2 linked regions of the Streptantibioticus cattleyicolor NRRL 8057 = DSM 46488 genome follow. The protein of the gene in region 2 interacts with the protein of the main gene of each other region in a pairwise test. Links are inferred from orthologs where the notes say so. Each region holds a gene or a part of one and is shown on either strand. Other genes may lie near its edges.

Evidence for each region.
Region 1: the proteins of nth (region 2) and aceE interact in binary tests that used the Escherichia coli proteins (3 or more experiments, as listed by UniProt). The link is inferred for Streptantibioticus cattleyicolor NRRL 8057 = DSM 46488 from one-to-one orthologs.

The regions. Positions count from the first base shown.
Region 1 is NC_017586.1:1,590,871-1,606,442, forward strand. Bases 8,444-11,761 are described here. They hold aceE (pyruvate dehydrogenase (acetyl-transferring), homodimeric type), read left to right. Parts: upstream 8,444-8,828; coding sequence 8,829-11,561; downstream 11,562-11,761. Other genes in these bases: SCATT_RS06865 (IS30 family transposase), read left to right, coding at 11,730-11,761. Outside these bases: SCATT_RS06820 (HpcH/HpaI aldolase/citrate lyase family protein), read right to left, coding at 1,446-2,582; SCATT_RS06825 (TerD family protein), read left to right, coding at 2,775-3,677; SCATT_RS06830 (TerD family protein), read right to left, coding at 3,697-4,416; SCATT_RS06835 (DUF475 domain-containing protein), read right to left, coding at 4,499-5,629; SCATT_RS06840 (TerD family protein), read right to left, coding at 5,677-6,252; SCATT_RS06845 (TerD family protein), read right to left, coding at 6,439-7,014; SCATT_RS06850 (peroxiredoxin), read right to left, coding at 7,160-7,618; SCATT_RS06855 (DUF3052 domain-containing protein), read right to left, coding at 7,954-8,394; more of SCATT_RS06865, read left to right, coding at 11,762-12,863; SCATT_RS06870 (MFS transporter), read right to left, coding at 12,938-14,533; SCATT_RS06875 (TetR family transcriptional regulator), read left to right, coding at 14,648-15,319; SCATT_RS06880 (alpha/beta hydrolase), read left to right, coding at 15,442-15,572. UniProt on the Escherichia coli protein: Component of the pyruvate dehydrogenase (PDH) complex, that catalyzes the overall conversion of pyruvate to acetyl-CoA and CO(2).
Region 2 is NC_017586.1:3,016,642-3,031,661, forward strand. Bases 854-3,619 are described here. They hold nth (endonuclease III), read right to left. Parts: upstream 2,850-3,619; coding sequence 1,857-2,849; downstream 854-1,856. Other genes in these bases: SCATT_RS13470 (MarP family serine protease), read right to left, coding at 854-1,179; SCATT_RS13475 (NUDIX hydrolase), read right to left, coding at 1,192-1,860; SCATT_RS13485 (Crp/Fnr family transcriptional regulator), read left to right, coding at 3,109-3,619. Also shown: more of SCATT_RS13470, read right to left, coding at 1-853; more of SCATT_RS13485, read left to right, coding at 3,620-3,783; SCATT_RS13490 (MBL fold metallo-hydrolase), read right to left, coding at 3,855-4,679; SCATT_RS13495 (NUDIX hydrolase), read right to left, coding at 4,676-5,710; SCATT_RS13500 (RidA family protein), read right to left, coding at 5,772-6,236; SCATT_RS37690 (DUF4177 domain-containing protein), read right to left, coding at 6,287-6,445; SCATT_RS13505 (ArsA-related P-loop ATPase), read left to right, coding at 6,548-7,651; SCATT_RS13510 (ArsA family ATPase), read left to right, coding at 7,648-9,105; SCATT_RS13515 (WhiB family transcriptional regulator), read right to left, coding at 9,306-9,635; SCATT_RS13520 (transglycosylase domain-containing protein), read left to right, coding at 10,018-12,252; SCATT_RS13525 (GatB/YqeY domain-containing protein), read right to left, coding at 12,464-12,931; SCATT_RS13530 (metallophosphoesterase), read left to right, coding at 13,062-14,015; SCATT_RS13535 (Pr6Pr family membrane protein), read left to right, coding at 14,092-14,862. UniProt on the Escherichia coli protein: DNA repair enzyme that has both DNA N-glycosylase activity and AP-lyase activity. The DNA N-glycosylase activity releases various damaged pyrimidines from DNA by cleaving the N-glycosidic bond, leaving an AP (apurinic/apyrimidinic) site.

The sequences.
Region 1 (15,572 bases), 1.4 Mb from region 2 along the record:
GCGATTCGGCGTAGTGGGCGCCGCCGTTCTGCACCGCCTCCTCGCGTTCCTCGGTGGGCGCCTCCAGGGCGACGCCGGTCAGGTCCTTGAGCAGCCAGCCGACCTCGTCGGGGGCGTAGGAGGAGAAGGCGGGTCCGCGCAGTGGTTCAGGCATCGCCGTCCCCCTTGTGGTGTATGACGGCGAGCAGCGGGTGCGGGGTGTGGGCGGCCAGGTGGGACAGGAGTCCGCCGGGGGCGTGCAGCGCGCCGGTGTCGCCGGCGGTGTCGGTGACGGCGACGACGGCGTCGAAGCCGGCGCCGGCCACGTTGTAGGCGTAGCGGTCGCCGGGGCCGTCGGCCGGGTCGTCGTGGCTGGGGAAGACGAGGCGGCTGCGGATGGGGTATCCGGGGTGGTCGACGGCGAGCACCGGGGAGCGGGTGGTGGCGGAGAAGCGGACGTCGGTGCCGGGCAGCCGGTCGGCGAGGGCTTCGGCGAGCCGCAGCGGCACGTACATCAACTCCTCGCTGCCGAGGACGAGTACGCGCCGGGCGCCGGGCGGCAGGGCGGCGCGCAGTTGCCCGGTGAGGGCGGGCAGCGCGGCTTCGAGGCGGTCGCGGTGGGCGGCGGTGAAGCCGTGGCGTCCGCCGTCGGGCAGCCCGGCCGGCCAGTCGAGGGTGATCCGGGGCGCCCGGTGGCCGTCGGCCGGGGTGGGCGGGGCGGTGGTGTGGTCGGCGACCAGGCGCCGGCCGCGGGCGAGGACGTCGGCGGGGAGCGCCACCCGGCCGTGCGCGAGGCTGACGACGTCGACGGTGGTGCCGAGGTCGGCGGCGGCCTTGGCGAGGTCGTCGTGGCCGGCCGGGTCGCGGACGTCGACCAGGGCGGCGACCACGTAGCGTTCGCGGGGCGCGCGGCGGTGCAGGGCCTCGACGGTGTTGCGGATGGTGCGGCCGGTGGACAGTTCGTCGTCCACCAGGACCAGCGGGGCGCCGTCGGTGAGCCAGCCGGGGTCGGCGGGGAGCAGCCGGTGGGAGGTGGCGTGGCTGTGTTCCTCCTCGAAGCCGCCGGCGTCGGGCATGCCGGGCACCCGGCGCCGGGTGGAGTGCAGGCAGCGGGCGGCGCCCAGGCCGTCGGCGACGCAGTGGCCGAGGCCGGTGGCGGTCTCGGCGTACCCGAGGACGAGGGCGCGGGCGGCGTCCTCCTCACCCAACAGCGCCCGTACCCGGTGGCCGAGGGTGAGCCCGGCGTCGCGGACCGTCTTCGGGTGCTGCGGTACGTGCTTGCCGAGCACGGTGGAGACCAGCAGATGGGCCCGCCGGGGGTTGTCGCGGACCGCCAGGCCGACGAGCCCGGGCAGTCCGGGGGAACCGGTGAGGGTGACGCCGAGCCGGTCGGTGACCCACTGGCCGGGCCATATGTGCTCTGCTGCCATGCGTGGAGTGCTCCAAGGGGTGGGGGCGGCCGGTGGTCAGGCGCCGGGTGCGGGGGTGCCCGCGGCGAGCAGGTCGGCGAGGGTGACGTCCGGGCGGGCGACGCCGAACGCCCGGGCGCGGCGCAGGGTGCGTTCGGCCCAGGCGCGGTGCGGCTTCACCTCGTTCATCTTGTTGGTGTAGGCGGAGCGCAGCACCCCGCCGCCGTTGCCGGGGCCGGTGATGTCGGTGGCGTCGCAGAACTCCTCGTGGGTGACGACGGAGAGCGCGTGCACCGGGGCGATGTGGCTGGGGTGGATGCAGGTCTTGCCCAACAGGCCGTTGGCGTGGTCGAGTTCGACCTCGCGCAGCAGTCCGTCGAGGTGGCCGCCGGGCGGCCGGGGTCCGGGGGTCCGCGGCCGGCGCGGGAAGTACTCCCAGACCGGGCCGGTGAGGGTGAAGCCGGTGCCGTCGGCGCGGCCGAGGACGTTGACGACGTCGCCGATGAGGGCGGCGAGCAGGGCGATGTCGTAGGCGGTGGTGCCGGGGGCGCGGCGCAGCCCGTAGGCGGCGCACAGGTCGGTGACGCCGAGCCGCAGGGCGAGGACCCGGTCGCGGTACTTGGTGACGGTGCGGGCGATGCCGTCGAGGGTGGCGGTACGGGTCTCCAGGTGGAGCAGGTCGGGGGATTCCAGCACCGGCATGGCCAGCAGGCGCCGTCCGCAGGCGGCTTCGGCCTCGGTGAGCGCTTCGAGGAACGGTATCCCGCTGCACTCGGTGAACTTCGGCAGGACGAATCCGGTCAGGACGCGGACCGCGGGGCCGAGCCGGGTGACCAGGGCGGTGATCTGGCCGGGGGTGCGTACCCGGACGAAGAGCAGCGGCAGCGGGCCGGATCCGGGGGCGCCGGTGGGCTCGGCGGCGAGCGCGGTGAGCTGTGCGACGAGGTTGGCCTCGGCCCGGCCGACCTCGCCGTCGGGTATCGCGTCCTCCAGGCAGAGCACCATGGAGACCACGCCGCGGGCGGCCTGGCGGCGTACGTCGGCGGCGAGGCGGGGCCGGGTCGCGGGGCTGTAGAGGGTGGCGCCGAGGGCGGGGGCGAGGACGTCGAGCGGGGCGGCGGCGTCGAACTCGGCGGGTGGGAGGTGGAAGAGTTCGTCGCGCACGCGCGGCGCGAGGTGTCCGAAGTGCCGCATACGCTCCCCGGTGGGTCGTGGTGTGCCGTCCCCGCGCCGCGCCGAGGACCACCTCGCACGACGCCTGGCCGACAATCGTACGCAGGCTTATGGGACGGTCTTTACCAACCCTTGTGCGACCCCTTGCTACCGCCCGGGTACCGGGCGGCCCCTGCGTTGTCGGCCCGGGTGGTGGTTGGCAGGATGACGGACATGACGCACGAGATGGTGAAGGGGTCGAACATCCCGCTGGAGGCGTCCGCGGTGCGGGCGGTGCTGAGCTGGACGCCCGGCTCCGGGGTGCCCGACGTCGACCTCTCGGCGCTGCTGGTGGGCGGGGACGGCAAGGTGCGTTCCGACGCCGACTTCGTCTTCTACAACCAGCCGCGGCACCCCTCGGGCCTGGTCGCGCACGGCCCCAAGGAGCCCGTCGGGGACGGCCTCGCGGACCGGGTGGAGGTGCGGCTGGCGGCGCTGGAGCCGTCGGTGGCCCGGGTGGTGCTGGCCGCCTCGGCGGACGGCGGACGCTTCCGCGCGGTCGCCGATCTGCGGCTGCTGCTCTTCGACGCCGCGGCCGGTCGGGACGCCGCGCCGCTGGCCCGTTTCGCGGTGGTGCCGGACACCGGCGCGGAGTCCGCGCTGATCTGCGGTGAGCTGTACCGGCGGGAGGGCGGCTGGAAGTTCCGCGCGCTGGGCCAGGGGTACGCCAGCGGGCTGGTGGGGCTCGCCACCGAGTTCGGCATCGCGGTGGAGGGGGACGACACGGACGGTGCCGCTGCGCCGCCGACGGTTCCGGCGCCCGCCGCGCCCGTTCCCACCGGTCCGGTGCCCACGGTGGCCGCCGCTCCCCCGCCGCTCCCGCCGCGGCCCGCCACGTACCCCCAGGCGCCGGTGGCCACCCAGCCGATGGCCGTGCCGGGGTACGGCTACCCGTCGGCCGGTTACGGGTATCCGGCACCGCCGTCCTACGGTTACCCGCCGCAGCCCGGGGCCCCGGGGTATCCGCCGCCGGGCTACGGATACCCGCCGCCGCACGCGGCCGGCTATCCCCCGCAGCCCACCGTGCCGGCCTTCGTCATGCCGCCGCAGGGGCCGCAGTTCCAGCGCGGCCGGTGACCGCCCGGGGGCGCCGCGGTCAGACCTTGGACTTGTAGCCGCGTCCCCATTGCAGGCCCCACCCGTACAGCCGGTCCAGCTCGGCCTGGAACCCGTAGACGTAGCGCACCTCGCGGCGCACGTACAGCTCGCCCTTGCGGTTCTCGATCAGCACCACCGCGCACGAACGGGCCTGCGGGGCGCGCTCGTTGAGCGCGATCTCGATCTGCGGGCCGCTGCTGGGGTAGAGGGTGACCATGCCGTGGGTCCGGTCGAAGGCGGGGGTGCCGTCGTAGATGTAGACGAAGACCAGCAGCCGGGTGAACTGGTCCTTGTGGTCCAGGTTGATGGTCATCGTCTCACCCGAACCGGAACCGAACCGGTCGTCACCGCTGAGGTGAATGTAGGGCGGCTCGTTGACGTTGCCGTAGAACTCGCCCAGCGGCTGGACGACGCCCTTGCTGCCGTCGGCCAGCTCGTACATGCACGCCAGGTCGAGGTCGACGTTGACCATGGCGGGGCCCTGGGCCTGCACCAGTTCGGGGTTGAAGACCGAGAACGGGCGGCGCCAGGCGGAGCTGCGCGGGTACTGGTCGCCGATGTCCGAAGTGCGCATCCGCCAGGTCAGGTTGACCCGCAGGTTGCCGCCCGCGGAACCCTGCTGGTTGAGCGAGACCACCGGGCGGCGTTTGGTGAGGGTCACCGTGTGCGAGGTGCCCATGTCGAACCCGGATCTGCCGCCGCGCAGGAACTCCCACATGCCGCCCCTCCCCTGGGCCATGTCGCCGCGCGCCCGCCCCGGCGGGGCCGCGCGGCGCCTTCCGTACGCCGGACCGGGACGGTCAGACCTTGGTCGCCACCTCGGCCTGCCGGTCCGGCTGTCCGGAGCCTTCCCCGAGTCGGCGGTTGCGTACCACCGAGGAGCCGAACGAGGCCGCGATGAGCACCACGCCGATCAGGCCGGTGACCACCTCGTTGACCTCGAACTTGATGGTGAGCAGCAGGATGACGGCGAGCGCGCCGATCGCGTAGTGGGCGCCGTGCTCCAGGTAGACGTAGTCGTCCAGGGTGCCCTTGCGGACCAGGAAGACGGTGAGCGAGCGGATGTAGAGGGCGCCGATGCCCAGGCCCAGCGCCATCTTGAAGATGTCGTTGGTGATGGCGAAGGCGCCGATGACGCCGTCGAAGGAGAAGGAGGCGTCGATGACCTCCAGGTAGAGGAACATGAAGAAGGCCGCCTTGCCGGCCAGCCCGATCACCGAGCCGGTCCGCGGGGCCGGCGCCGCCTCCTCGGACTCGTCGTCCTCGGCCTCCTCCAGCCGGTCCTCGAAGAAGCCGGAGACCCCGCCGACCACCAGGTACGTGATGAGCCCGGCGACCCCGGCCAGCAGCACGGTGGCGGTCTTGTCGACCGTGCCGCCGCCGTGCACCGGGACCTCGGTGGCCACCGTCATGGCGGCGACCAGCAGCACCACCAGGGCGACCACGACGGAGAGCGACTCCAGCTTGCCGAGCCGGGCCAGCGGACGCTCCAGCCAGCCGAGCCAGGAGATCTCCCGCTCCTCGAAGAGGAAGTCCAGGAAGATCATCAGCAGGAAGACCCCGCCGAACGCGGCGATCGCCGGATGGGCGCTGGTCACCAGGTGTTCGTAGCGGGTGGGCTCGTTCACCGCGACCTTGACGGCCTCGATCGGCCCGATCTTGGCGGTGATGGCCACGATGACCACCGGGAAGACCAGCCGCATGCCGAAGACGGCGATCAGCACGCCGAAGGTGAGGAAGATCCGCTGCCAGAACGGGCTGAGCTTGCGCAGGATGCCCGCGTTGATGACCGCGTTGTCGAAGGAGAGCGAGATCTCCAGGACCGACAGGATGGCGACGACCGCCAGACCCTCCCACCCCCAGACGACCGCGGAGAAGGCGAGCGCCACCGCGGTGACGGCGAGCGACCAGCCGAAGGTTCTGACGAGCACTGTGATCCCATCCTGTTGAGGTGCGCCCCGCGATCGGCACCGCGACTTTACGAAACGTTGACCCCGAAGTCCAGGGCGATCCCGCGCAGCCCGGAGGCGTACCCCTGGCCAACCGCCCGGAACTTCCACTCGCCCTTGTGCCGGTAGAGCTCGCCGAAGATCATCGCCGTCTCGGTGGAGGCGTCCTCGGTGAGGTCGTAGCGGGCGATCTCCTTCTGGTCGGCCTGGTTGACCACCCGGATGTAGGCGTTGCTGACCTGGCCGAACGTCTGCGCGCGGGCTTCGGCGTCGTAGATGGAGACCGGGAAGACCACCCGGTCGACCCGCTCGGGGACGCGGGTGAGGTCCACCAGGATGGTCTCGTCGTCGCCGCCGGTGCCGCCCACCAGCTCGTCCCCGGTGTGTTCGACCGATCCCTCGGGGCTGGTGAGGTTGTTGTAGAAGACGAAGTACTCGTCGCCCAGCACCCGGGGTCCCGAGCACAGCAGGGCGCTGGCGTCCAGGTCGAAGTCGGCGCCGGTGGTGGTACGGGCCTGCCAGCCGAGGCCGATCTGCACATGCGTGAGGTTGGGCGCCTCCTTGGTCAGCGAGACGTTGCCCCCCTTGGCGAGCGTGACACCCATCCGCTGCTTCCTCCCCGGTGCTGGTGGTCTACGTGGCCGTCCGGCGCCCGGCCGTCCCGCGCGGAGCGGGGCGCCGGACGGCCCAGGTGGTCCGTCCCGCCATGTGATGACGCCTGGAGCGGGCCGTGGGGTTGAGCCCGCCGGCCCGCGCGGGGCCGGCGCCGTGCCCGTGCTCGCGGCCGGCCGCTAGACGTTGACGCCGAAGTCCTGGGCGATGCCGCGCAGTCCGGAGGCGTACCCCTGGCCGATGGCCCGGAACTTCCACTCGGCGCCGTTGCGGTACAGCTCGCCGAAGACCATGGCGGTCTCGGTGGAGGCGTCCTCGGTGAGGTCGTAGCGGGCGATCTCCTTCTGGTCGGCCTGGTTGACCACCCGGATGTAGGCGTTGCGCACCTGGCCGAAGCTCTGCTGGCGGCTCTCGGCCTCGTAGATGGAGACCGGGAAGACGATCTTGGCGACGTCGGCCGGGACGGCGGCCAGGTCGACGTTGATCACCTCGTCGTCGCCCTCGCCCTCACCGGTGAGGTTGTCCCCGGTGTGCTCGACCGAGCCGTCCGGGCTCTTGAGGTTGTTGAAGAAGACGAAGTGCTGGTCCGTGAGGACCTTGCCGGCCGCGTCGGTCAGCAGGGCGCTGGCGTCCAGGTCGAAGTCGGCGCCGGTGGTGGTGCGCGCGTCCCAGCCGAGGCCGACGTGGACGGCGGTGAGGTTGGGCGCCTCCTTGGTCAGCGAGACGTTGCCACCCTTGCTGAGGCTGACTCCCACGAGTCCTCCCAATGGTCCGAGGGGAACGTTGAGCCCAGCGCTCCCGTTGTGCGGTGTCCTTTGAGGAACGAGCCGATCCTAGTGACCGGTTCCCGCCCGGGGCAGCGGTCGTAACGCACCCCGGGCCGCCGGTGAGGCGGACGGCTCACAGCGTGGCGAGGGCCTTGGCGTACTCGCCCAGGTCGCGGGCGTCCGGCAGCCCGTTGACCACCGTCCAGCGCACCGTGCCGGCCTTGTCGACGATGAAGGTGCCGCGCAGCGCGCACCCCTTCTCCTCGTCGAAGACGCCGTAGGCCCGGCTGGCCTCGCCGTGCGGCCAGAAGTCGGAGAGCAGCGGGTAGTCGAGGCCCTCCTGCTCGGCGAAGACCCGCAGCGCGAACGGGGAGTCGTTGGAGATGGCGAGGAGCTGGACGTCGTCGTTGACGAACGTGGGCAACTCGTCGCGGAGCGCGCACAGCTCGCCGGTGCACACCCCGGTGAAGGCGAACGGGTAGAAGAGCACGACGACGTTCTTCTCGCCGCGGAAGTCCGAGAGCCTGACGGTCTCGCCGTGCTGGTTCCGAAGCGCGAAGTCGGGGGCCTGGGAGCCGGCCTCGATGGCCATGGGGCACTTCCTTCCGGTTGCGTCTCGCCGGTGGCGCCGCGCCGTCGGTGGCGGGCGGCGGTCACAGTCTTTCACTGCCCCGGCCGGGCCCGGCAGGCACACCGCCCCCCGCGGTCCGGCGGCGCCGGTCCACGGGGGGCGGGAGAGGGATCGGATCGAGGTGCGCCCTGGGCACTCACGGCACTCCGGCGCGCGGGGCGGCCCGGTTCACGCCGGGCGCGTCAAGGAGCGCGCCACCGGCGCCCGAGGGGCACCACGGCGGCCGTGGGCACGACGCGGCCGGAGCCGGCCGGACGGGCCTGGGGTGTCCGCGCGGCGCCGGAACGCCGGTCCGCTCAGCGGCGACCGCTCTTGGCGGCCTTGGGCGTCACCAGACGGCTGCCGCTCCAGTCCTTGCCGGCGCTGAAGGTCTTGGTCTGGGCCAGTCCGGCGGTCTGCGCGGCCTCCCCGATGTCGCTGGGCTCGACGTAGCCGTCGCGGCCGGTCTTCGGGGTCAGCAGCAGGATCTCACCGCCCTCCTCGATCAGGCCGATGGCGTCCACCAGCGCGTCCGTAAGGTCGCCGTCCTCGTCCCGGAACCAGAGCAGCACGGCGTCGGCCACGTCGTCGTAGTCCTCGTCGACGAGGTCCTGACCGATGATGGCCTCGATACCTTCACGGAGCTCCTGCTCGACGTCGTCGTCGTAGCCGATCTCCTGGACCACCTGTCCGGGCTCGAACCCCAGCCGTGCGGCCGGGTTGGTCCGCTCCTCCGCGTGGTCCGCGGTCGCGCTCACGGATTGCCTCCTGTCTTGGGGATGTCTGCCACCCCGCGCAGTGCAGGGTATTGGCCGTAGTCCACACGGACCGGGCGGATCGCGCAAGTACCCGGCTCCCGATCCCGCCCAAACGTTGACGTGTCGCCGCACAACGCACCGGGTATGTGATGCCAGTCACTCCATTTTGCCCTTGTTGCGACGATAAGCGGCCGGGCGAGCCGACGGAAGCCGAACGGCCGTACCTCGCCAGGACGGGTGTCCGCTCCGCTCCCGGCTGGGCGTAGAGTTGCGATTTGGCCGTCGGCGATCACAGGTCGGCCGGCGGCGGTCGCAGCACAGCCGGTCTCGCCGGGTGGTGGTTACCACTCAGTAGAGGTGACGGATCTCCAGCCGCGGTACACGATGGAGGCGGCGCGACACAACAGAGCAAGACCTAGTAGCGAAGGAACAGCGTGGCTTCCGGATCCGATCGCAACCCGATCATCATTGGCGGCCTTCCCAGCCAGGTCCCGGATTTCGATCCCGAGGAAACGGCGGAATGGCTCGACTCGCTCGACGCGGCCATCGACGAACGCGGCCGTGAGCGCGCCCGCTACCTGATGCTCCGCCTCATCGAGCGTGCCCGTGAGAAGCGGGTGGCCGTGCCCGAGATGCGCAGCACGGACTACGTGAACACCATCGCGACCAAGGACGAGCCGTTCTTCCCGGGCAACGAGGAGATCGAGCGCAAGATCCTCAACGCGACCCGCTGGAACGCCGCCGTGATGGTCTCGCGCGCCCAGCGGCCCGGCATCGGCGTCGGCGGCCACATCGCGACCTTCGCCTCCTCGGCCTCCCTGTACGACGTGGGCTTCAACCACTTCTTCCGCGGCAAGGACGACGGCCGCGGCGGTGACCAGATCTTCTTCCAGGGCCACGCCTCGCCGGGCATCTACGCCCGCGCCTTCCTGCTGGACCGCCTCTCCGAGCGGCAGCTCGACGCGTTCCGCCAGGAGAAGTCGAAGGCCCCCGACGGCCTGTCGAGCTACCCGCACCCGCGGCTGATGCCGGACTTCTGGGAGTTCCCCACCGTCTCGATGGGCCTCGGCCCGCTGGGCGCGATCTACCAGGCGCGGATGAACCGCTACCTGCAGGCGCGCGGCATCGCCGACACCTCCGACTCGCACGTGTGGGCGTTCCTCGGCGACGGTGAGATGGACGAGCCGGAGTCGCTCGGCCAGCTCTCGCTCGCCGCCCGGGAGGGCCTGGACAACCTGACCTTCGTGGTCAACTGCAACCTCCAGCGCCTCGACGGCCCGGTGCGCGGCAACGGCAAGATCATCCAGGAGCTGGAGTCGGTCTTCCGCGGCGCGGGCTGGAACGTCATCAAGCTGATCTGGGACCGCAGTTGGGACCCGCTGCTGGCGCAGGACCGGGACGGCGTGCTGGTCAACAAGCTCAACAGCACCCCGGACGGCCAGTTCCAGACGTACGCCACCGAGACCGGCGCGTACATCCGCGAGCACTTCTTCGGCGGCGACCACCGGCTGCGCAACATGGTCGAGGGCATGACCGACGACCAGATCCTGCACCTGGGCCGGGGCGGTCACGACCACCGCAAGATCTACGCGGCGTACAAGGCGGCCAAGGAGCACAAGGGCCAGCCGACGGTGATCCTCGCCCAGACGGTCAAGGGGTGGACGCTGGGCCCCAACTTCGAGGGCCGCAACGCCACCCACCAGATGAAGAAGCTGACGGTCGAGGACCTCAAGCGCTTCCGCGACCGGCTCCACCTGCCGATCTCCGACAAGGAGCTGGAGGACGGCCTGCCGCCGTATTACCACCCTGGCCGGAACTCCGAGGAGATCCAGTACATGCACGACCGCCGCAAGGAGTGCGGCGGCTACGTGCCCACCCGGGTGGTCCGCGCCAAGCCGCTGAACCTGCCGGACGACAAGGTCTACGCGGCCGTCCGCAAGGGCTCCGGCCAGCAGTCCATCGCCACCACGATGGCGTTCGTGCGGCTGCTGAAGGACCTGATGCGGGACAAGGAGATCGGCAAGCGCTTCGTGCCGATCGCCCCGGACGAGTACCGCACCTTCGGCATGGACTCGCTCTTCCCGTCCGCCAAGATCTACAGCCCGCTGGGCCAGCTGTACGAGTCGGTCGACCGCGAGCTGCTGCTGGCGTACAAGGAGGCGCCGACCGGCCAGATGCTGCACGACGGCATCTCGGAGGCGGGGTGCACCGCCTCGCTGATCGCCGCCGGTTCGTCGTACGCCACCCACGGCGAGCACATGATCCCGGTGTACGTCTTCTACTCGATGTTCGGGTTCCAGCGCACCGGTGACCAGTTCTGGCAGATGGCCGACCAGCTCGCGCGTGGTTTCGTCCTGGGCGCGACCGCCGGACGCACGACCCTGACCGGTGAGGGCCTCCAGCACGCCGACGGCCACTCGCAGCTGCTGGCCTCGACCAACCCGGCCTGCGTCGCCTACGACCCGGCGTTCGGCTACGAGATCGCGCACATCGTCAAGGACGGTCTGCGCCGGATGTACGGCCCGGACAGCGAGGACGTCTTCTACTACCTCACCGTCTACAACGAGCCCATCCAGCACCCGGCCGAGCCGGAGGGCGTGGACGTCGAGGGGATCCTCAAGGGCCTGTACCGGTTCAAGGCCGGTGAGGCGGGCGCCGTCCCGGCGCAGATCCTGGCCTCCGGTGTCGCGGTGCCGTGGGCGGTCGAGGCGCAGAAGATCCTCGCCGAGGAGTGGAACGTCAAGGCCGACGTGTGGTCGGCGACCTCCTGGAACGAGCTGCGCCGCGACGCGGTGGCGGCCGAGCAGCACAACCTGCTCCACCCGGAGGAGGAGCAGCGCGTCCCGTACGTGACCCGCAAGCTGAGCGGCGCCCAGGGCCCGTTCGTGGCGGTCTCGGACTGGATGCGTTCGGTGCCGGACCAGATCGCCCGCTGGGTGCCGGGCACCTGGCAGTCGCTGGGCGCCGACGGCTTCGGCTTCGCCGACACCCGTGGTGCGGCCCGCCGCTTCTTCCACATCGACGCCCAGTCGGTGGTGCTGGCGGTCCTGACCGAGCTGGCCCGGGAGGGCAAGGTGGACCGCTCGGTGCTCAAGCAGGCCATCGACCGCTACCAGCTGCTGGACGTGGCGGCGGCCGACCCGGGCGCGGCCGGCGGCGACGCGTAACGCCTCTGGGCGACCGCGAAGGCCGGCCGGGATCATCTTCCGTTCTAGTGGTCGTCGCAACACCCCAGTTCAGGGGATGCTGCGATGGACTTCAAGATCCGGGAGATCCGGACGGTGGCTCAGGGGCCCAAGAAGCTGCTGCGTGAGCGGGAGGCATACTCCCAACTCATGCAGCAGGGCCTGAGCAACAAAGAGGCGTGCCGGATCGTCGGTATCAACGAGAAGACCGGCCGGCGATGGCGGAACGGCCGCAGCGCGGACCGCCGGCAGAAGGCGGCGCCACCGATCCACGCGGTGGTGCCGCCTTCTGGTCCGTCCCGGTACCTGCGCGAGGACGACCGGATCTACATCGCCGACCGGCTGCGGGAGAAGGCCACGGTTCGGGCGATCGCGGCCGAGCTGGGCCGCAGCCCGTCGACCGTCAGCCGCGAGATCCGCCGCAACCGGCATCCGGGCAACGGCCAGTACCGACCACACGCAGCCCAGGCCCGTGCCGATGCCCGCCGGCCCCGCCCCAAGCCGGGGAAGATCAGCCAGAACCCCGAACTGCGGCGCTTCATCCAGGATCGCCTGCATCTACGGTGGAGCCCCGAGCAGATCTGCCAGGCTCTGCGGGCACAGTTCCCCCAGCGGCCGGAGATGCACGTGGTCCACGAGACGGTCTACCAGGCCCTCTATGTCCAGGGCCGGGGAGAGCTGCGCCGCGAGCTGGCCCGCGCCCTGCGGACCGGCCGCGCCCGGCGCAAGCCTCGCCGCCAGGCCCAGCAGCGCCAACCGCGGTTCTCCACTCCCATGGTGATGATCAGCGAACGGCCCGCCGAGGCGGAAGACCGGGCCGTGCCCGGCCACTGGGAGGGCGACCTCATCATCGGCAAGGACGGAGCCTCCGCCATCGGCACCCTGGTCGAACGAGCCACCCGCTACGTCATGCTCCTGCACCTGCCCGACGGCCGCAGCGCCGAGCACGTCCGTGACGCCCTGACTGACACCGTCCAGACGCTGCCCGCCCACCTGGTGCGCTCGCTGACCTGGGACCAAGGCGCGGAGATGGCCGCGCACGGCGCGTTCACCATCGCCACCGACATCCCGGTCTACTTCTGCGATCCGGCCAGCCCCTGGCAGCGCGGCTCCAACGAGAACACCAACGGCCTGCTGCGGCAGTACTTCCCCAAGGGCACCGACCTGTCCGTCCACACCCGCGAGCACCTGGACGCCGTCGCTGCCGAACTCAACGGCCGCCCACGCAAAACGCTCGGCTGGGAAACCCCAGCCGAGCGCCTGCATAAACTGCTCGCGGCCTGATCAACACGACCACGTGTTGCGACGACCCCTAGAAACCGCCCATCCCCGGCCGGGCCTTCGGTGTTTTGTCGGCGTCAGATGTGCACGCCGCCGCCCGAGGCGGCGTTCTCGCCGCGCTTGGTGAAGACGGCGACCACGGCGGCCACCGCGGCCACGATCGCGGCGACGGTGAAGGCCAGGGCCATTCCGGAGACGAACGTCTGGTGGGCGACCCGGGTGATCACCGGGACGAGCTGGCCGGGGACGCCCTTGCCGATCGGGGCCACGCCGACGGCGACCGCGTCGGAGGCCTGGGCGGCCTGGCCGGGCGGCAGCTCGGGCAGCCCGGCGGCGGCCCAGTTGCGCGGCAGCAGGTCGTCCACCTTGGCGGCCATGACCGCGCCGAGCACGGCGGTGCCCAGCGAGCCGCCGACCTGCATGGCGGACTGCTGGAGGCCGCCGGCCACCCCGGACAGCTCCAGCGGGGCGTTGCCCACGATGACCTCGGTGGCGCCGACCATCACCGGGGCGAGCCCGAGGCCGAGCAGCGCGAACCACACCGAGGTGGCCGCCGTGCCGCTGTCCGCCGTGAGGTTGGCCATGCCGATCATCGCGACGGTGGTGAAGACCATGCCGCCGACCAGCGGGATGCGCGGGCCGAACTTGGTGATCAGCGCGCCGGCCACCGGCGAGGAGACGATCATCATCGCGGTGAGCGGCAGCAGGTGGACGCCGGCGGAGACCGGGGACATCCCGTGCACGTTCTGCAGGTAGAAGGTGACGAAGAACAGGCCGCCCATGAAGGCGAAGGCCATCAGCACCATCAGCACGACGCCGGCCGACAGCGGCACCGAGCGGAAGATCCCCAGCGGGATCAGCGGCTCGCGGGACCTGGTCTCCCACAGCGCGAAGAGCAGGAAGAGGGCGACCGCGCCGCCCAGGAAGCCCAGCGTGGCCGCGTCGCCCCAGCCCCACGCCGGGGCCTTGATCAGACCCCAGATCAGGCAGAACATCGCGCCGGAGAGCAGCGCGATGCCGGGGATGTCGAAGGACTTGGCGGCGTTCTCGGCGCGCATGTCCTTGAGGATCACCAGGCCGAGGACGAGCGCGAGCACGCCGACGGGGACGTTGATGAAGAAGACCGACTCCCAGTTGACGTGCTCGACGAGCAGGCCGCCGATGATGGGGCCGGCGGCGGTGGAGGCGCCGATGACCGCGCCCCAGATGCCGATGGCGGTGTTGAGCTTCTCGGCCGGGAAGGTGGCCCGCAGCAGGCCCAGGGCGGCGGGCTGGAGGAGCGCGCCGAACAGGCCCTGGAAGACCCGGAGCACGATGACCATGGTCACGCCGTCGGACAGGCCGATCAGTCCGGAGGTGAGGGCGAAGCCGGCGATGCCGATGAGGAAGGTCTGGCGGTGGCCGAACCGGTCGCCGAGCTTGCCGGCGGTGATCAGGGAGACGGCCAGCGCGAGCAGGTAGCCGTTGGTGATCCACTGCACGTCGGCAAGGGAGGCGCCGAGGTCCTTCTGGATGGCCGGGTTGGCGATGGCGACGATCGTTCCGTCCAGCGCCACCATCATCACGCCGATGGCGACCGAGAACAGGGTCAGCCAGGGGTGGCCGCGCAGGGACTTGCGGGGCGCCGGTATTCGGTCCGACGCCTTGTCGGTGACGACAGGAGCTTGGGTCATGGCGTGAGATTATGTCAGCGGCTGACAATTGACAAACACATTCAGTAGCAGGTAACTGACACATCTGCCACGGGTAGGGTGACCAGCGGCAAGAGCACAAGGAGGTGGCCTGAGGTGACGAAGACCACGGCGTCCGCGCACCCGGCACCCGGCGTCTGCGGACTGCGCGAACGCAAGAAGCAGCGCACCCGGGACGCACTTGTCCGGGCCGCCATGCAGTTGTTCACCAGCCAGGGTTTCGAGCGGACCACGGTGGACGAGATCGCCGAGGCGGTCGAGGTCTCGCAGCGCACCTTCTTCCGCTACTTCACCAACAAGGAGCACGCCGCGCTCGCCCTCGACGACCTGATCGAGGAGCGTTTCCTGGCGGCGCTGCGGGAACGCCCCGCGGACGAGCCGCCGTTGGAGGCGCTGCGCCACGCCGTGCTCGGGGTCTGGGACGACGTGTCCACCGCGATCCACGAAGTGGTGCCGATCGACCTGTACATGCGGATGTACCAGGTGATCGAGTCCACCCCGGCGCTGCTCTCCGCCCGGTTGCGGCGCGAGGCGCAGATGGAGACCAGGATCACGGCCGAGATCGCCCGGCGCACCGGCCTCGATCCGCGCACCGATCTGCGGCCCAGGGTGCTGGTGGCGGCGTTCGGCGGGGTGATCCGGGCCGCGTCCGAGCACTGGGGCCACTGCTCGGAGGGGAGCGTCGCCGCGATGCGCAGCAGCTTCCGGCGGCATCTGGAGACCCTGGGCCCGGCGCTGGCCGGGAGTTGGCAGTCCGTCACCCCGTAACACCGCGCCTACGCCACGTCAACACGTTTTCTGGTCCATTAAGAGCACTTCTGACCGTTTTAAACGTGAGGTGCGTCACCGTATTCACGTCCGGGGACCACGATCTCCTATGGTGGCCCGCGGTGAATGTCTTCGACGAGCGCGCCGGCGCTCCCTCTCCCCGATCCCTCGGCTGGTACTGGCTGCGCGTCATCACGCAGGACCTGAGCTCGCCGGGGCGCGCTGCGTTGGCGGTGGTGGTGGTCTTCGTGCT
Region 2 (15,020 bases):
GTCCACCGGGCGTGCCGCGGTCCGGCCCGCGGCGACGTCGGTGCGTACCTCGTGCGAGGTGAGCGCGTAGCCGGTGCGGTCGTCGTCGAGCGACTTGGCGAAGACCACGCCGTAGACCTCGCCGTCCGGGGTGAGCAGCGGGCCGCCGGAGTTGCCCTGGCGGACGGTGGTGTAGAGCGAGTAGACGTCACGGCTGACGTTGCCGCGGTGGTAGATGTCCGGGCCGTGCGGCTGGATGCGGGCGCGGACCCGGGCGGCCCGCACGTCGTACCCGCCGTTCTCCGGGAAGCCGGCCACGATGGCGCCGTCGCCGCTGTGCGCGGGGTGGCCGACGAAGTCGAGGGCGGGGGCGTCGAGCGAGGGCACGTCCAGCACGGCGATGTCCCGCTGCCAGTCGTAGAGCACGACCTTGCCCTGGTACGTGGGGCCCTCGCCGCCGACCTGGACCACCGGATCGGTGACCCCGCCGACCACGTGGGCGTTGGTCATCACCCGGTGCGGGGCGAAGACGAAGCCGCTGCCCTCCAGCAGCTTGCCGCAGCCGCCGGCGGTGCCGGTGACCTTGACGATGCTGCGCTCGGCGCGGAGCGCCGCGGGGGCGGTGGCGAGCCTGGGGTCGGGGGCCGGCACCGGGGCGATCGGCTCGCTGGAGAACGGGGTGAACACCTGCGGGAAGCCGTTCTGCGCCAGCACCGAGGAGAAGTCGGCGAACCACATGTCGGCGCGCTGCGGGATCATCCGGGAGACCCCGGTGAGCACCTTGGAGGCGCGTACCTCACGCCCGATGGTGGGCAGCGCGGTGCCGGCCAGCGCGGAGCCGATCAGCCAGGCCACCAGCAGCATCGCCAGCACGTTGACGAGCGCGCCGCCGGTGGCGTCCACCGCCCGCGCCGGGGACCAGGTGATCCGGGTGCGCACCTTGTTGCCCAGGTGCGTGGTGAACGCCTGTCCCACCGAGGCGCAGACGATCACGACCACCACGGCCATGATCGCGCTGAACGTCCCCGGGGTGGCGTTGCCCATCGCCCCGTCCCAGATGACGGGGAGGACGTAGATCGCGGCGAGACCGCCCCCGAGGAAACCCAGCACCGACAGGATGCCCACCACGAATCCCTGCCGGTAGCCGATCACGGCGAACCACACGGCGGCGAGCAAGAGCAGGACGTCCAGCGCGTTCACCGGGATACCGTCTCACGTACGACGGGCCAGCGGGACTTCCCTTTCCCGGTCCCACTCCCGCTCCCAGCCGCTGAAGTACAGGATGCGGTCGATGAGTTCGGCGGTGAAGCCCCATACCAGGACATCGCACACGAGGAAGGCCGGGCCGCGGTGGCCGCTGGGGTGGGTGACCATCGCCCGGTTGCCCGGATCGGCGAGTTCGGCGACGGGGACGGTGAAGACCCGTTCCGTCTCGGCCGGATCGACCACCCGCACCGGGCTGCGCTCCCGCCACCAGCCGAGCACCGGGGTGACCACGAAGCCGCTGACCGGGATGTAGAGCCGGGGCAGCACCCCGAAGATCTGCACCCCGGCCGGGTCCAGCCCGGTCTCCTCGCACGCCTCGCGCAGCGCGGCCCGGACCGGACCCTCGCCCTCCGGGTCGCCGTCCTGCGGATCGAGGGAGCCGCCGGGGAACGAGGGCTGGCCGGCGTGCGAGCGCAGCGACCGGGAGCGCTCCATCAGCAGCAGCTCCGGGCCGTCCGGGCCCTCCCCGAAGAGGATCAGCACGGCCGACGGACGCCCGCCGTCGGCCGGCGGCAGGAAGCGGCTCAGCTCCTCCGGCGGCAGCACCGCGGCCACCTCGGCGACCGGCGCCAGCCAGGCGGGCAGCCCGCGCACATCGCACCCGGCCGTCGTCATTCCCCCTCCCCCGCCGGGACCACCGGCTGGTGGACGGCCTTCTGGTGCTCCACGAAGGACGGCGGCGGCTTGAGCCGCTGCCCGGTGCCGCCCGGCTGGAGCTCGTACTTCAGCAGCTTGCGCGCCTTGTCCGGGTCGGTCTCGCCCTCCCCGTAGGAGGGGCACAGCGGGGCGATCGGGCAGGCGCCGCAGGCCGGCTTGCGGGAGTGGCAGACGCGGCGGCCGTGGAAGATCAGCCGGTGCGAGAGCATCGTCCACTCCGACTTCGGGAAGAGGGAGCCGACCTCCTCCTCGATCTTCTCCGGGTCCTCGGAGGTGGTCCAGCCGAAGCGGCGGGCGAGCCGGCCGAAGTGGGTGTCCACGGTGATCCCCGGGACACCGAAGGCGTTGCCGAGCACCACGTTGGCGGTCTTGCGCCCGACCCCGGGCAGCGTCACCAGGTCCTCCAGGCGCCCGGGGACCTCGCCGCCGAACCGGTCACGCAGCGCCGCCGACAGCCCCAGCAGCGATCTGGCCTTGGCCCGGAAGAAGCCGGTGGGCCGGACGATCTCCTCCAGCTCCTGCGGATCGGCCGCCGCCATCTCCTCCGGGGTGGGGTACCTGGCGAAGAGCGCCGGGGTCGTCATGTTGACCCGCAGATCGGTGGTCTGCGCCGACAGCACGGTGGCCACCAGCAACTGGAACGGGTTCTCGAAGTCCAGCTCGGGGTGGACGTACGGGTAGAACTCGGCCAGCTCGCGGTTGATCCGCCGGGCCCGCCGGACCAGTGCGGTACGGGACTCGGCCTTGGCCGCGGGCTTCTTCGCGGGGCCCTTCGCCGCGGGGGCCTGCTTGGCGGCGGGCCTCTTCGCGGCGGCCTTCCTCGGCGCGGCCTTCTTGGCGGGGGCCTTCGCGGGGGCCGCCTTCCCGCCCGGGGCGCGCTTGCGCGGAGCCGCTTCGGCCGTACGGGCAGGCTGTTCGCTCACAGCGGAATCCGGGGCGGCGGTCACCCGGACGGATCCGCCATCTTGCTTCTTCCTCGGCGCACTTGGCGTATCAGGCACCCGGCCAGCCTAAGGCTCGGCGCCCGGATCCGCCCTTGGCCACCACGATGACGGCGCCCCGGCCGCACCGCCGCGACCGGCCATTTCGACCCCGCCGCACGCCCCGGGCCCGGCATAGGACACACTTGTGATTGATCGCACTGTTTTACCGTCCGGCATGATGGGGACAGGTCCCGGTCGGTGGAAGTCAACAAGGAGAGACCTCGTGGACGACGTTCTGCGGCGCGCACCGCTCTTCGCGGCGCTCGACGACGAGCAGGCCGCTGAGCTGCGCGCCTCCATGACGGAGGTCACGCTCGCGCGTGGTGACTCGCTCTTCCACGAGGGCGACCCGGGTGACCGCCTGTACGTGGTCACCGAGGGCAAGGTGAAGCTCCACCGCACCTCGCCGGACGGGCGCGAGAACATGCTGGCCGTGCTCGGCCCCTCGGAGATGATCGGCGAGCTGTCGCTCTTCGACCCGGGCCCGCGTACCGCCACCGCCACCGCGCTGACCGAGGTCAAGCTGCTCGGCCTGGGCCACGGCGACCTCCAGCCGTGGATGAACGCCCGCCCCGAGGTCGCCGTGGCGCTGCTGCGGGCCATCGCCCGGCGGCTGCGGCGCACCAACGACAGCATGTCCGACCTGGTCTTCTCCGACGTCCCCGGCCGCGTCGCCAAGGCCCTGCTGGACCTGTCGCGCCGCTTCGGCGTCCAGTCCGACGAGGGCATCCACGTGGTGCACGACCTGACCCAGGAGGAGCTGGCCCAGCTGGTCGGCGCCTCCCGCGAGACGGTCAACAAGGCGCTGGCCGACTTCGCCCAGCGCGGCTGGCTGCGGCTGGAGGCCCGCGCGGTGATCCTGCTGGACGTCGAGCGGCTGGCCAAGCGGTCGCGCTGACCGACCGGACGCTGCGGGAACGGGCGAGCGGAGACCATCCGCCCGCCCGCTTCCGTTCCCGGCCCGTGCCGTCAGATCAGGCCGTGCTCGCGCAGGTAGTCCAGCTGGGCCCGCACCGACAGCTCGGCGGCGGGCCACAGGGCGCGGTCCACGTCGGCGTAGACGTGCGCCACCACCTCGGCGGCGGTGCGGTGACCGGCCTCCACCGCGGTCTCCACCTGGGCCAGCCGGCTCGCCCGGTGCGCCAGGTAGAACTCCACGGCGCCCCGGGCGTCGTCCAGCACCGGGCCGTGGCCGGGCAGAATCGTTTCGATGCCGCCGTCCGTGGTGAGCGTCCGCAGGTGGCGCAGCGAGTCCAGGTAGTCGCCGAGCCGGCCGTCGGGGTGGGCCACCACGGTGGTGCCCCGGCCCAGCACGGTGTCGCCGGTGAGGACGGCGCCGTCGGCGGGCAGGTGGAAGGAGAGCGAGTCGGCGGTGTGCCCCGGGGTGGCCAGCACCCGCAACTCCAGCCCGCCGGTGGTGATCACGTCCCCGGCCGCCAGCCCCTCCTCCCCCAGCCGCAACGCCGGGTCCAACGCCCGTACCCGGGTGCCGGTCAGCTCGGCGAACCGGGCCGCCCCTGCGGCGTGGTCGGGGTGGCCGTGGGTGAGCAGGGTGAGCGCGATCCGCTTGCCGGCCTCCTCGGCGGTACGGATCACGGTGCGCAGATGTGCGTCGTCCAGCGGGCCGGGGTCGACCACCACGGCGAGCGGCGAGTCCGGCTCGGAGACGATCCAGGTGTTGGTGCCGTCCAGCGTCATCGGGGACGGGTTGGGGGCGAGCACGCAGACCGCGCGGGGGGTGGCGGGGCCGCCGACGGAGGGCTGCGGGGCACCGGGCAGGATGGCGGCCGTCATGACTCGGCTCCTCGGGCTGGCGTCGTCGGGTCCTCACTGTGCGGATGCCCCGGCACGGCGCCGTCATCCGTCGCGCCGCCCCGTTCCACGTGCCGGGTGAACTCCTCGTGCCCGGGCCAGCGCAACACCACCTCGTCGCCGACGAGTTCAGCCCGGGCCAGCACCGGCGTCATGTCCCGGCCGGCGCAGGAGGCGAAGGCGTCGGCCACGGTGGCGTACGGCAGCAGCGCGCGCAGCGTGGCGATGGTCGGCGGCATCATCAGCAACTCACCGCGGTCGTACCCGGCCACCGCGGCACCGGCGGAGAGCCAGGCCACCCGGTCGGCCTCGCCGGAGACGTCCCGGGTGCGCTGCCCGGCCGGCAGCGCGGCGAGGAAGAACCAGGTGTCGTAGCGGCGCTCCTCGAACTCCGGGGTGATCCAGCGGGCCCACGGCCCGAGCAGGTCGGAGCGGAGGACGAGGTCGCGGCGGGCGAGGAAGTCGGCGAAGGAGAGCTCCCGGCCGACCAGTGCCCGGCGGTCGGCCTCCCAGCCGTCACCGCTGGTGTCGGCGACCACCGAGGAGGCGTCGGGGCCGGCCAGCAGCACCCCGGACTCCTCGAACGTCTCCCGCACCGCGGCGCACACCACCGCCTGCGCCGACACCGGGTCGAGCCCCAGCAGCCCGCCCCACACCTCCCGTTCCGGCCCCGCCCAGCGCACCGGGCGTTCGTCCCGCGGGTCGACCCCGCCGCCCGGGTACGCGTAGGCGCCGGCGCCGAAGGCCATGGAGGCGCTCCGGCGCAGCAGATGGAGTTGGGGTCCGCCGGGGGCGTCGCGCAGCAGCAGCACGGTGGCCGCCCGGCGCGGCTCGACGGGGTTGAGCCTGCCCTCCGTCAGCGCCCGGATCCGGGCCGGCCAGGAGGGCGGGAACCATCCCTTGGCGGTACGGGAGGAACGGGACCGCGCGTCCGGCCCCTGGGCCGGAGCCGCCTGCGCGCCGCCGGACCGCGGTGCGTCCGGTCCCGGCGGCGTGCCCTTGGTCGTCGTCATGGCCGGATGCTATGCGCTGCCGTGCCGATGTTCGAGAGGACGTCCCGGCCGGGACCGGGGGTCAGCCGGCGATCTCCACCTGGATCTCGACCTCCACGGGCGCGTCCAGCGGCAGCACCGCGACGCCGACCGCGCTGCGGGCGTGGACGCCCTTGTCCCCGAGGATCTGCCCGAGCAGCTCGCTCGCGCCGTTGATCACCCCGGGCTGACCGGTGAAGTCCGCGGCGGAGGCGACGAAGCCGACCACCTTCACCACCCGCACGATCCGGTCCAGGTCACCGGTGACCGTCTTGACCGCCGCCAGCGCGTTCAACGCACACGTCGCCGCGAGGGACTTGGCCTCCTCCGCGGTGACCTCCGCGCCCACCTTGCCGGTGACCGGCAGCTTACCGTCCACCATGGGGAGCTGGCCGGAGGTGAAGACGAAGGAGCCGGAGCGCACGGCCGGCTGGTAGGCCGCGAGCGGCGGGACGACCTCGGGCAGCGTCAGCCCCAGCTCCGCGATCCTCGTCTCAACGGCACTCATGCCCTCCCGTCGCCCACCGCCACCCTCAACGGAGTCGCTTCGCGACGCGCTCATGACTTCTGCCGCTTCAGGTACGCCACCAGCTGCTCCGGGTTGTTCGGGCCGGGGACGACCTGGACGAGTTCCCAGCCGTCCTCACCCCACTGGTCGAGGATCTGCTTGGTGGCGTGCACGAGGAGCGGCACGGTCGCGTATTCCCACTTGGTCATGGGGCGACTGTAATGCTTCGGGCCGGGGCGGGACGCGTCCGCTCCCCCAGTCGAGGGCGGCCCTGTGCGTGGCATCCGGCCCGACTGGTTAGGCTCGGATGTGTGAGCGCCCAGCAGACAGCCTCCCCGAGGCTCCACATCGTCACGGGCAAGGGCGGCACCGGTAAGACCACGGTCGCCGCCGCACTGGCGCTCGCCCTGGCGACCGAGGGCAGACGGGTCCTGCTCGTCGAGGTCGAGGGGCGGCAGGGCATCGCCCAGCTCTTCGAGACCGAGGCGCTGCCGTACGAGGAACGAAAGGTGGCCATCGGCCCGGCCGGCCCGGCGGAGGGCGGTGGCCGGCGGTCCGGCGGCGAGGTCTACGCGCTCGCCATCGACCCCGAGTTGGCCCTGCTGGACTACCTGGAGATGTTCTACAAGCTCGGCCGGGCGGGCCGGGCGCTGAAGAAGATCGGCGCGGTCGACTTCGCCACCACCATCGCCCCCGGGCTGCGCGACGTGCTGCTCACCGGCAAGGCGTGCGAGGCGGTCCGGCGCCGCAACCCCGCGCACGCCAAGGAACGCCCGGGCGCCCGCACCTACGACGCGGTGGTGATGGACGCCCCGCCCACCGGACGCATCACCCGCTTCCTCAACGTCAACGACGAGGTGGCCGGGCTCGCCCGGTTCGGCCCGATATACAACCAGGCGCAGGCGGTGATGCGGGTCATCAAGTCCGCCGAGACCGCGGTGCACCTGGTGACGCTGCTGGAGGAGATGCCGGTCCAGGAGACCGTGGACGGCGTCGCCGAGCTGCGGGCCGCGGGGCTGCCGGTGGGCGCCGCGGTGGTCAACATGGTGCGTCCGGTGGTCCTCGACGACCGGACGCTGACGGTCGCGCTGGACGAGGACGTCCCGGCCACCCGGCGTACCGCGGTGGCCAAGGCGCTCTCGCAGGCCGGACTGGGCGGCGCCCGGCGCGGCGGCCTGGCCGAACGCCTGGTGGACCCGCTGCTGGAGCAGGCCCGCGAGCACGCCGGCCGGGTGATGCTGGAACGACGGCAGCGCGCCGACCTGGACTCCCTCGGGCTGCCCACTTTCGAACTGCGCATGCTGCCGGACGGGGTGGACGTCGGCGGGGTCTACGCCCTGGCCAGGTCGCTGCGCGCACAGGGCTTCGGCGGCGCGGACGCCGCCGTACGGGACGTCAGGGGGTCGCGCCGATGACCTGGGAGACACCGCCTCTCCAGATCGATCCGCTGCTGGACGACCCGGCCACCCGGATCATCGTCTGCTGCGGCTCGGGCGGGGTGGGCAAGACCACCACGGCCGCCGCGCTCGGCGTCCGCGCGGCCGAACGCGGCCGTACCGTCGTGGTGCTCACCATCGACCCGGCCCGCCGGCTGGCCCAGTCCATGGGGCTCACCGAACTCGACAACACCCCGCGCCGGGTGGCCGGGGTGGACGAGTCGGCGGGCGGCCGGCTGCACGCGATGATGCTGGACATGAAGCGGACGTTCGACGAGATCGTCGAGCAGCACGCCGATCCGCAGCGCGCCCAGGCGATCCTGGACAACCCCTTCTACCAGTCGCTCTCCGCCGGGTTCGCGGGCACCCAGGAATACATGGCCATGGAGAAGCTGGGCCAGTTGCGAGCGCGCGACGAGTGGGACCTGATCGTGGTCGACACCCCGCCCAGCCGGTCGGCGCTGGACTTCCTGGACGCGCCCGGCCGGCTCGGCTCGTTCCTGGACGGCAGGTTCATCCGGCTGCTGATGGCGCCGGCCAAGGCGGGCGGCCGGGCCGGGATGAAGTTCCTCAACGTCGGCATGTCGATGATGACCGGCGCGCTGAGCAAGGTCGTCGGCGCCCATCTCCTCCAGGACGTGCAGACCTTCGTGGCCGCGATGGACACCATGTTCGGCGGCTTCCGCAAGCGGGCCGACGCCACCTACCGGCTGCTCCAGGCGCCGGGCACCGCGTTCCTGGTGGTGGCGGCGCCGGAACGGGACGCGCTGCGCGAGGCGTCGTACTTCGTGGAGCGGCTGGCCGCCGACCGGATGCCGCTGGCCGGGCTGGTGCTCAACCGGGTGCACGGCAGCGGCGCCACCACGCTGACCGCGGAGCGCGCCCTCGCGGCGGCCGAGGCGCTGGAAGATCTGCTCGACGAGCCGTCAACGCAGGTGCTGGTCAACGGAGTTGAGGACGACGACGCCACGGCGGACGCGGAATCCCATCCGGACGACGGCATTGTCGATCATCACAACGGGAAGACTGGAGGAAGCCGCTCCTCCGGCCGCACCCCCGGCGACGGCTCCGACGACCCCGGTCACGGCGATCTCCCCGGCCGTGACCCCCGTGGCACCCGCGACGACGGCACACCCGACGGTGGCTCCCCCGGCTCTCCCACCCCCTCCGGCCACCACGCTCCGGTGTCCGGCGCCGACGCGACGGGTGAGCCCTCCGCGGAAGGTCTCGCCGCCGGTCTGCTGCGGTTGCACGCGGACCGGATGCAGTTGACCGTGCGCGAGCGCCGCGCCCGGGAACGTTTCGCCTCCGTCCACCCGGACGTCCCGGTGGCCGAGGTGGCCGCCCTCCCGGGCGATGTGCACGACCTCGACGGGCTGCGCGCGGTCGGGGAACGGCTGGCCGCCGGCGACCCGGTGACCTCGGTAGCCTGACGTACGGTCAGCCCCGGCCGCGTCCGGCGGGCGGGGCGCACGGGGGCATGCCGCGCGCCGCCGCGGGAGGACGCGGCGGTCGGCGCGTGCGTACGCAGGGCGGTAGGGCGCCGCGGCGATCGTCGGTGTGCGCGAGGAGCGACCGGGCGTGCGGGTACAGGCCCCGGCGGGGCCGGACGCGAAGGTGGGGCGCGGGCTCGTCAGCCGACGGCCGCGTAGTCCTCCTCGGCGTCGGCGGGCAGCAGGCCCATGCTGCGCTCGTACTCGTGACGGGCCGTCTCCAGCAGTCTGCGCCACGAGGTCACGGTGGGACGCCGGCGCAACAGCGCCCTGCGTTCCCGTTCGGTCATCCCTCCCCAGACGCCGAACTCGACGCGGTTGTCGAGTGCGTCGGCCAGGCACTCGGTACGCACCGGGCATCCGGTGCAGACCGCCTTGGCCCTGTTCTGTGCCGCACCTTGGACGAAGAGCTCGTCCGGATCAGTCGTCCGGCACGCTGCCTGTGCGCTCCAGTCGGTAACCCAGCTCATGCTGGCGCCGTCCTCTCCCGAATCGGGGCTCCCCCACGGCGGCAGCGGCATATTCACCGCCGCCAGTTGAGGACGTTACGGAAGGAGGGCAGGGCGCAACAGCCCCCTCGGGCCCAATCTTGAATGGCCCGATCGGACTATGCGTACCCGGCAGATCACCCACCGGAGTGAGCGAAGCGCAAACCCGACTCGCCGGACATCACCGCCATTTCACCCAAAGGTCTGGCTGAGACCTCTGGCATATGTCGGTAATCCGGACACCTCTCATCACCCACAAGAGTGAAGAAGGAGGGCGAAACCGTGCGCCATCGGAGCGCGTCGTTCACAGGGTAGGCGAACAGATGGGCGCACGTCCTGAGAATCGGCGCGTAGGCTGCTGCCCATGGCTTACAAGCGCTCGGACGGTGGCCTGTCGGCGGCCCGACAGGCCGTGAAGTTGCTCGGCGTCAGCGTGCTGTCGGGGGTCGTGCTCGCGGGCATCGCGCTGCCGGCCACCGGTGCCCTCGGGCTGACCGCCAAGGGCGCCGCCGCCGGGTTCGACCAGCTCCCGGGAGAGCTGAAGCGCCCCCCGCTGAGCCAGGCCTCCCGGATACTCGACGCCAACGGCGGCCTGATCGCCACCGTCTACTCGCGCGACCGGGTCTCCGTACCGCTCGACCGGATCAGCCCGACGATGCAGAAGGCGATCGTCGCGATCGAGGACGCGCGCTACTGGAAGCACGGCGCGATCGACGTCAAGGGCGTGCTGCGCGCCCTCAACACCAACGCGACCCAGGGCGGGGTCGCCCAGGGCGCCTCCACCCTCACCCAGCAGTACATCAAGAACGTCTTCATCGAGGAGGCCGGGGACGACCCCGACAAGGTCGCCGAGGCCACCCAGCAGACCCTGGGCCGCAAGGTCAAGGAGCTGAAGTACGCGATCCAGGTGGAGAAGGAGCTGGGCAAGCGCAAGATCCTGGAGAACTACCTCAACATCACGTTCTTCGGCGAGCAGGCGTACGGCGTCCAGGCCGCCGCCCAGCGCTACTTCAGCACCGACGCCGACAAACTCACCCTGGACCAGGCCGCGCTCCTCGCCGGCCTCGTCCAGTCGCCCACCCGTTACGACCCGATCAACGACCCCAAGGCCGCGCTCACCCGGCGCAACACCGTGCTCTCCCGGATGGCCGACCTGCACGACATCACCCGTGCCCAGGCCACCGCGGCGCAGGCCCGGCCGCTCGGCCTCAAGCCCAGCATCCCGCGCAACGGCTGCATCACCGCCGTCCAGGGCGCCGGCTTCTTCTGCGACTACGTCCGCGAAACCTTCCTGAACAACCCGGTCTTCGGCAAGACCCGGGAGGCCCGGGCCAAGCGCTGGACCGAGGGCGGCCTGACCATCAAGACCACCCTGGACCCCAAGGCCCAGGCGTCCCTCCAGGCTTCGGTCACCAAGCACGTCTACACCACCGACCCGGTGGCCACCGCGGTCACCATGGTGGAGCCCGGCAGCGGCAAGATCCGGGCCATGGGCCAGTCCCGGCCGTACGGCTTCGGCGCCCACCAGACGCAGATCAACTACTCGGTCGACCGCAACATGGGCGGCGGCCTCGGCTACCAGCCCGGCTCCACCATCAAGGCGTTCACCGCCGCGGCGGCCCTGGAGAACGGGATGTCGGCGACGCAGAGCTACCCGTCGCCGTACCAGATGCCGTACCCGGACGTCACCGACTGCTCCGGCCACCGGCTGCACGACGACGCCTCGGTGCCCAACGAGAACAAGTCCGAGGTCGGCCCCTACACCATGCCCGAGGCCCTGCAGAAGTCGATCAACACGTACTTCGTCTCGCTGGAGGCCGACACCGGGCTGTGCAACGTGGTCAAGATGGTCAACAACCTGGGCATGGACAAGCGGGCCGGCGGCGGCTCCTTCGGCCTCGGCGCCTCCTTCACCCTCGGTGCCAACGAGGCGTCCCCGCTGGACATGGCCGCCGCGTACGCCGCCTTCGCCAACGGCGGCGTCTACTGCGCGCCGACCGCCATCGAGTCGGTGACCGACACCTCCGGCAAGTCGCTCCCGGTGCCCCAGGAGTCCTGCCACCGGGCGATGTCGCAGCAGACCGCCGACACCATCAACACCATGCTCAAGGGCGTGGTCGACGACGGTACGGGCAAGGAAGCCGGCCTGAAGGACCGGGACAGCGCGGGCAAGACCGGCACCACCGACAGCCGCTACGCCGCCTGGTTCGTGGGGTACACCCCCAACATGTCGGCGGCGGTGTGGGTCGGCGACCCGGCGCACCACGTGCAGATGTACGACATCACCATCGGCGGCGTCTACCACCAGAAGGTCTACGGCCAGGACACCCCGGCCCCCATCTGGCAGGACGCGGTCAGCGGCGCGCTGGCCGGGGTGCCGGCGGAGAGCTTCCGCACCGTCAACATCCCGACACCGGACAAGAAGGGCGGCCAGGACGCCCAGAAGCCGCAGACCCCCGCCGGTGACAAACACGATCACGGCCGCGGCCACAACAACGGCAAGGCCCCCGGCGGCCCCGACCCCCAGCAGCCCCCCTTCAACTTCCCGCCCGGCATCATCGCCGGCAACGAGAACGGCGGAGGCCTGACCTGGCCCTGACCCGGTCACCCAACGCGCCCCGGACCTGTCGGTCGGGGGCACGTTGGTGTGTTGGGGGGCGTGTTGGGGGCGGGGCGCAGCCGGGGGCGCCGCGCGTCCCGGGGGCCCGACAGGCGCGACGGGCGAGCCGTGAACCGTTGACCCGCCGGGGGACGGGGCGCGTCCGGCGGCGACGGGCGAACCGGGGGCGCCTACCGCCGGGCGCGAGCCGTCAGGTGCTGAGCCGGCGCTTCACCGCGGCGGCGACCCGGCCGCCCTCGGCGCGGCCGGCGATCTTCGCGTTGGCGATCTTCATGACCGCGCCCATCGCCTTGGGCCCCTCCGTCCCGGAGGCCGCGGCCTCCGCGACCGCCTCGTCGACCAGGGCGCCCAGCTCCTCGTCGGTGAGCTGCTTGGGCAGGTATTCGGCGAGGATCTCGCCCTCGGCGCGTTCCCGGGCCGCCGACTCCGACCGGCCGCCCTGCTCGAACGCCTCCGCCGCCTCGCGCCGCTTCTTCGCCTCGCGGGTGATCACCTTCAGCACCTCGTCGTCGGAGAGCTCACGGGCCTGCGTACCCGCGGTCTCCTCCTTGCTGACGGCCGAGAGGGTGAGCCGGAGCGCGGCCAGCCGGACCTCGTCACGTGCCTTGAGGGCAACGGTGAGGTCCTCCTGAAGCCGCTGTTTGAGCGTCGTGGTCATACCGGGAGTCTGCCATGCGGGGACGGCGCGGCGCCGGAACATTTCCGGCGTACGCCGCCGCCCGGCGCCCCCGCCGGCGGGAGATCACCAAGATTTCCCGCCCCGCGTGGCGCGTGCAACGATGGGGCGTATGCGCGCGCGTTACGGGATCCCCTTGGGAATGACAGCGATCGGCGCGGCCGGGGTGGCGTACGCCGCCGGCTACGAGGTCCGGTCCTTCCGGCTGCGACGGGTCGAGGTGCCGGTGCTGCCGCCGGGGATGCGCCCGCTGCGCGTCCTCCAGGTCTCCGACATCCACATGGTCGCCGGGCAGCGCAAGAAGCGCCACTGGCTCCAGTCGCTGGCCGGGCTCCGCCCCGACTTCGTGGTCAACACCGGCGACAACCTCTCCGACCCCGAGGGCGTCCCCGAGGTGCTGGACGCGCTCGGCCCGCTGTTGGAGTTCCCGGGGGCGTACGTCTTCGGCTCCAACGACTACTACGGCCCCCGCTTGCGCAACCCCGCGCGCTACCTGTTCGAACGCGCCCAGGGACGTCACGGCCTCAACGGCAACCCCCCGGTCACCGGCGCCATCCACAACCCGTGGACCGAGCTGCGCGACGCCTTCGACGAGGCGGGGTGGACGGGCCTGACCAACGCCCGTGGCCGGCTCAAGCTGGACGGCGGCATCGAGGTGGCGCTCACCGGGCTGGACGACCCGCACATCAAGCGGGACCGGTACGCGCAGGTGGCGGGCGGTCCGGCGGACGACGCCGACTTCTCGCTCGCCGTGGTGCACGCGCCCTACCTGCGGGTGCTCGACGCGTTCACCGCCGACCGCTACCCGTTGATCCTGGCCGGCCACACGCACGGCGGCCAGCTGTGCGTCCCCTTCTACGGCGCCCTGGTCACCAACTGCGATCTGGACACCCGGCGGGTCAAGGGGCTGTCCACCCACCGCGCCGGAGGACGCCGCGCCTACCTGCATGTTTCCGCAGGATGCGGCACGAACCGCTACACCCCGGTACGTTTCGCCTGTCCGCCGGAGGCGACGCTGCTGACGTTGACGCAGCGCGCGGAGGAGCCGGTGCGGGGCCGCCGCTGAGAGGTGTCGAACGGGTCGGCGCGCCCGGTCGGGACGGCTCCCGGACGCCACGGGGAGCGATGGCTACCGTAGCCGGGTGACCGATCCACACCTTTCGCCCCTTTCACCGGTGCCCGCGCTGCGCCGGGTGCCGGTGGGCGGCGTTCCCGGCCGGTCCGCCCGACGGCACCGCCGCCCGCTGACCGCCGCGTTCCGGGGCCTGACCGCGCTCGCGGCGGGCGCGGGGGTGGCACTCGGCGCCCATGCCGCCCCGAGCGCGTCACGGTTCTTCGGCTACTTCGCGGTCGAGGCCAACTGCCTGCTGGCCCTGGTCTCGCTCTGGGGCGCATGGCGCGCCTGGTCCGGCCGGCGCCCGTTGCCCGCGTGGCTGACCGGCGCCGCCATGATCTACGTCACGCTCGGCGCCCTGCTCTTCCACGGTCTCCTCACCGAACCGGCAAGCGGCTTCACCCTCGGCGCCCCCTTCGCGCCCCCGACCGCCCCGCACCGGATCTCCGCCCAGCTGCTGCACACGGTCACCCCGACCGCCGCCGTCTGCGACTGGCTGCTGCTCACCGCCCCGGCCCGCTTCCGCCCCGCCCACGCCGTGCTGTGGCCCGCGTTCCCCCTGGCCCACCTGGGCTACGCCCTCCACCGGCACGCCCTGCTGCTCCCCGGCGCCTTCACCCGCTTCCCCCACCCCTTCCTCCCCCTGCACCCCCACGCCTACCAAGCCCTCACCCGCGACGCCGCCCTGCTCGTCATCCCCGTCTGGCTCCTCACCATCCTCACCGCCGCCCTCGACCACCTCCGCCCCACCCCACCCCCCGCCGGAACCGGATTTCGTCTCCGCTCCCCCGTCCGCTAAAGTAGTCCTCGTTGCACCGGGGTGTAGCGCAGCTTGGCAGCGCGCTTCGTTCGGGACGAAGAGGTCGTGGGTTCAAATCCCGCCACCCCGACAGAGAAACACCAGGTCAGGCCCGGTGCTGAGAGATCAGCACCGGGCCTGGTTTGCTTTGTGGCCCC